2 regions of the Streptomyces enissocaesilis genome follow, and region 1 is predicted to be linked to the other one. Evidence: riboswitches for the same ligand, from Rfam matches in the RefSeq annotation. Region 1 holds a riboswitch; the other holds the start of a gene.
The links. A riboswitch is a leader RNA that binds a small molecule or an ion and turns the genes downstream of it on or off. The one in region 1 is predicted to bind S-adenosylmethionine.
Positions count from the first base shown of each region.

Region 2: another riboswitch for S-adenosylmethionine. It lies ahead of thrC (threonine synthase); the one in region 1 lies ahead of ABD374_RS26995 (aminotransferase class V-fold PLP-dependent enzyme).

Region 1 is NZ_BAAAUD010000051.1:257,490-259,876, forward strand. Features, by position in the region: partial or broken gene ABD374_RS26990 (glycerate kinase) at 1-78, shown strand, start outside; gene ABD374_RS26995 (aminotransferase class V-fold PLP-dependent enzyme) at 39-1,439, opposite strand; SAM riboswitch class IV at 1,599-1,715, opposite strand; gene trpD (anthranilate phosphoribosyltransferase) at 1,801-2,387, opposite strand, start outside.
Region 2 is NZ_BAAAUD010000097.1:1,362-3,748, forward strand. Features, by position in the region: gene ABD374_RS31970 (alpha,alpha-trehalose-phosphate synthase (UDP-forming)) at 1-137, opposite strand, end outside; gene ABD374_RS31975 (glucosyl-3-phosphoglycerate synthase) at 211-1,161, opposite strand; SAM riboswitch class I at 1,339-1,466, shown strand; gene thrC (threonine synthase) at 1,484-2,387, shown strand, end outside.

The DNA of each region.
Region 1 (2,387 bases):
CGGGCGCTGCGGATGGTCCCGACGGGAGCCCGGGCCGTTCAGACCGCCGGGACGCAGCGGCCTTCCTCGGTGCGGTAGTCCCACTTCGCGCCGTCCTCGACGAGTTCCCTGACGGCACGCAGGAACCGCTCCACATGCTCGTCGGGCGTACCGGCACCGAAGCTGACGCGGATCGCGTTCAGCGAGCGCTCCCCCGGCTCGGCCTCCGGCGCGCCGCACTCGCCCGGCTCCTGCGGTTCGCTGCCGAGCAGGGTGCGTACCAGCGGGTGGGCGCAGAACAGGCCGTCCCGTACGCCGATTCCGTACTCGGCGGAGAGCGCGGCGGCGAAGTGCGAGCTGTTCCAGCCCTCGACGACGAAGGAGATGACACCGACGCGCGGGGCGTCGTCCCCGAAGAGGGAGAGCACCCGGACCGCACCGACCCCGGCCAGCCCCTCCAGGACCTTCGTCACCAGTGCCTGCTCACGCTCGACGAGGGAGTCGAAGCCGGCCTCGGTGAGCGCCTTGCAGGCGGAGGCGATGGAGTACACGCCGATGACGTTGGGCGAACCGGCCTCGTGGCGGGCGGCCGTGGTGTGCCACTCGACGTCCACACCGCCGTCGGCGCGGCGGGCGACCGTGCGCGAGGCGCCGCCGCCCGCGAGGTACGGCTCGGCGCTCTGCAGCCAGTCGGCGCGTCCCGCGAGCACGCCGGAGCCGAACGGCGCGTACAGCTTGTGCCCGGAGAACGCGATCCAGTCGACGTCCAACTCCGCGATGTCCAGCGGGTGGTGGGGCGCGAGCTGCGCGGCGTCGAGCACGATCCGCGCACCGTGGGCGTGGGCGGCGGCCGCGAGCTCCTTGACCGGCCACAGCTCACCGGTGACGTTCGAGGCGCCGGTGACGCACACCAGGGCGGGACCATTGGGGCCTCCCCTGCTCGAGCGAAGCCGAGAGCCTGGGGAAGGGTCACGGGCGGCCAGCGCCCGCTCCAGGGTCTCGACGGCCTGGGCTGGAGTCCGGGGCGCGTCCAGGAAGGTGACCTCCGCGTCGCGCCAGGGCAGCAGCGAGGCGTGGTGCTCGGTCTCGAAGACGAACACCTGACAGCCGGCGGGAAGGGCCGCGGCCAGCAGGTTGAGCGAGTCGGTCGTGGACCGGGTGAAGACGACCTGGTCGCTCTCGCGGCAGCCGAGGAACTCGGCGACGGTGGCACGGCTGCTCTCGAAGAGGTCCGTCGACAGCTGCGAGAGGTAGCCGGCGCCGCGGTGCACACTGCCGTAGTACGGGGCGTACGCCGCCACGTCGTCCCACACGCGCTGGAGGGCCGGGGCGCTCGCCGCGTAGTCGAGGGCCGCGTAGGTGACCTCACCACCCGTCACGAGCGGCACGAGGACATCTCGCCCGAGGACGGGCAGAGGCGTACAAACGGTCTGGTCGGCGGCAGCGGTGGAGACAGACATGGCGAACTCCCGAAACAGGCAGGCGAATTCCCCGCGCCGGCGGATACACGGCAGCGCTGGAGAGGGAAAAGGGGGTGTGCGAGGAAGGGGCGAAAGGCCCTATCGCATTCGCTTGCTCACAAGAGGCTCCCTGAGAACCAGGACCCCAAGTCTTCGAGGGGTCCGCGCTTGCCGTAGACCTTTCTGTCTACGGCCTGGTCTTCACCCGGGGCACCCCGCCACGGACGGAGGGTTGCCGGACAGCAAGCCGGGGCCAAAACGCTGTCACTCATGACCTGCCAAGCATCTTGCCACACGATCAAGAACACGCAAGGCGTAGTCCGGAGTCTGGACTACGCCTCGCGTCACCCACCATGCGCACTCAGCTGTTGCTGGCAGCCACCCAGCGCTCCAGCGCCGCACGGGCCGCTCCCGAGTCGATCGACTCCGCCGCCTTGGCGATCCCCGCCGCGATCTGCTCCTCCAGGGACGTGCCGGTCGGGTCGAGGGCGACCAGCGCCGCCGCCGTGTTGAGCAGCACCGCCTCCCGGACGGGGCCGGTCTCCCCGGCCAGCAGCCGCCTCGCGACATCCGCGTTGTACGACGCGTCCGCGCCGCGCAGCGCCTCCACGGGCACGATCTCCAGGCCCACGTCGCGCGGGTCGAATGCCTGCTCCCGGACCGCCCCGTCCCGTACGACCCACACGCGCGAGGTCGCGGTGGTGGTCAGTTCGTCGAGGCCGTCGTCGCCCCGGAAGACCAGCGCGGAGTTCCCCCGTTCGGCGAGAACACCCGCCACGATGGGGGCCATCCGGGCGTCGGCGACACCGACCGCCTGCGCCTTCACCTGCGCCGGGTTCGTCAGCGGGCCGAGGATGTTGAACGTCGTCGGCGCGCCCAGCTCCTTGCGCGCCTTCGCGACGTACCGCAGGGCCGGGTGGAACTTCACCGCGAAGCAGAAGGTGATGC
Region 2 (2,387 bases), on a different contig from region 1:
TGCCCGATCGCCGACAGGCCGGAGACGAGACCGCCCCCGCCGCGCCTGGCGTCGAGCGAACCGTCCTCGCGGAGGGTGTACGAGACCGGGCCGCGATTGGAAGCGACAAGTACCTGTGCAGCGTGCTCGGAGACCATGTGCCGAACCTAGCCAGTCCCGGAGGCCCTCAAACGTGCGTACGGTCGGAGCCTCCCGAGCCTCCGGAACCCGTCACGCCGCACGGCGCGCCGCGTACTCGTCGATCTCGCACATCGGCGGCCGCTCCTCCGTGTCCACCGCGTAGGTCCGCGGGACGAATCCGTACCCGTCCTCGCCCCGCTCGAACTGCGTCAGCACGGGCCGCACCAGAGTGCCGCGCGAAAGCCGCTGCTGAGCGGTCCGGTAGATCGTGGCGGCCATCCGCCCGAGCGCCTGCCCGTCCTGGTGGCGGTGTTTGCGTACGCCCACGTCGACCTGGGCCAGCGCGTCCAGGCCCACCGTGTGGAGCGAGTCGACGAGCAGGCCCAGCTCCACTCCGTAACCGACGGGGAAGGGCAGCCGCTCCAGGAGCGAGCGGCGCACGGCGTACTCGCCGCCCAGCGGCTGGACGAACCCGGCCAGCTGCGGCCAGTGCAGGTTGAGCAGCGGGCGGGCCACCAGCTCGGTCACCCGACCGCCCTGACCTGTGGCTTCGCCGAGCGGACGGTCGTACATCGCCTTCACGAAGTGCACGTCGGGCTCGGTGAGCAGCGGCCCGACGATGCCCGAGACGAACGAGGCGGAGAAGTCCCGCAGGTCCGAGTCGATGAAACACACGATGTCACCACTGGTCACCAGGAGTGACCGCCACAACACCTCGCCCTTGCCGCGCAGGGCCGGTATTCGGGGCAGTACGGCGTCACGGTGGACGACCCGCGCCCCCGCCGCCGTCGCGACCTGCGCCGTGCGGTCCTTCGAGCCGGAGTCGACGACGACGAGCTCGTCGACGAGCGGCACGGCCTCCATCAGCTCATGGCGTATCGCCGCGACGATGTCACCGACCGTCGACTCCTCGTCGAGGGCGGGCAGCACGACGCTGACGCTGTGGCCACGTCCGGTCTTGGCCGCGACCAGCCGGTCCAGCGACCGGTCGGCCGTGGTCCAGGACCGCAGTTCCAGCCAGCGCTCCACCTCTTCGAGCACGTGCTTCTCCCTTGCGTGCCATGCCGCATATGCGGCATATCGATACAGTCATCTCGCGGTGCGGACGACTGTCTCCGCCGCCCGGGGCTTCGGTTACAGTCTTGAACAACGCGGACCGCCCTCGCATCTCGGGGGGCTCGCGGAACAAATGCGCCGGGCCCAGACCCGGCGCCATAGCGCTCATCCAGAGGGACAGAGGGAACGGCCCGTTGAAGTCCCGGCAACCATCCTGCCGACCGCGAGGTCGTGGTGGGGACGGTGCCAATTCCGTCTCACGGCGAAACGCGCCGTGGGGAAGATGAGGAGAAAGGGCCTCGCCACCATGGCTGTGCAGACCGTCGAAACCGATGCAAGCGCCACCGACTCGCATTCCCTGCCCGTAGACCTGGGCCCCGCCACCGCGCTTTCCTGCCGCGAGTGCGGAGAACGATTCGAACTGGGCCCGATCTTCGCCTGTTCTTCCTGTTTCGGTCCTCTTGAGGTCGCCTACGACCTCCCGCTCGGCGACGCCGAGGCGCTGCGCAAGCGGATCGAGGCCGGACCGGACAACATCTGGCGCTACGCGCCGCTGCTGCCCGTGCCCGCCGACGTGGCGTCCAAGCCCAGCCTGAACCCGGGCTTCACCAAGCTCGTCAAGGCCGACAACCTGGCCCGCGCGCTGGGTGTCACCGGCGGTCTGTACGTCAAGGACGACTCCGGCAACCCGACGCACTCCTTCAAGGACCGCGTCGTCGCCATCGCCGTCGAGGCCGCCCGCGCGTTCGGCTTCACCACGCTCTCCTGCTCCTCCACCGGCAACCTGGCCGGCGCGGTCGGCGCCGCCGCCGCGCGGGCCGGCTTCCGCTCGTGCGTGTTCATCCCGCACGACCTGGAGCAGGGCAAGGTCGTGATGGCCTCGGTCTACGGCGGCGACCTGGTCGGCATCGAGGGCAACTACGACGACGTCAACCGCTTCTGCTCCGAGCTCATCGGCGACCCGCTGGGCGAGGGCTGGGGATTCGTCAACGTCAACCTGCGCCCGTACTACGGCGAGGGCTCCAAGACCCTGGCATACGAGATCTGCGAGCAGCTCGGCTGGCGGATCCCGGACCAGCTCGTCATCCCGATCGCCTCGGGCTCGCAGCTCACGAAGATCGACAAGGGTCTCAAGGAGCTCATCGCCCTGGGCCTGGTCGAGGACAGGCCGTACAAGATCTTCGGTGCCCAGGCGGAGGGCTGCTCCCCGG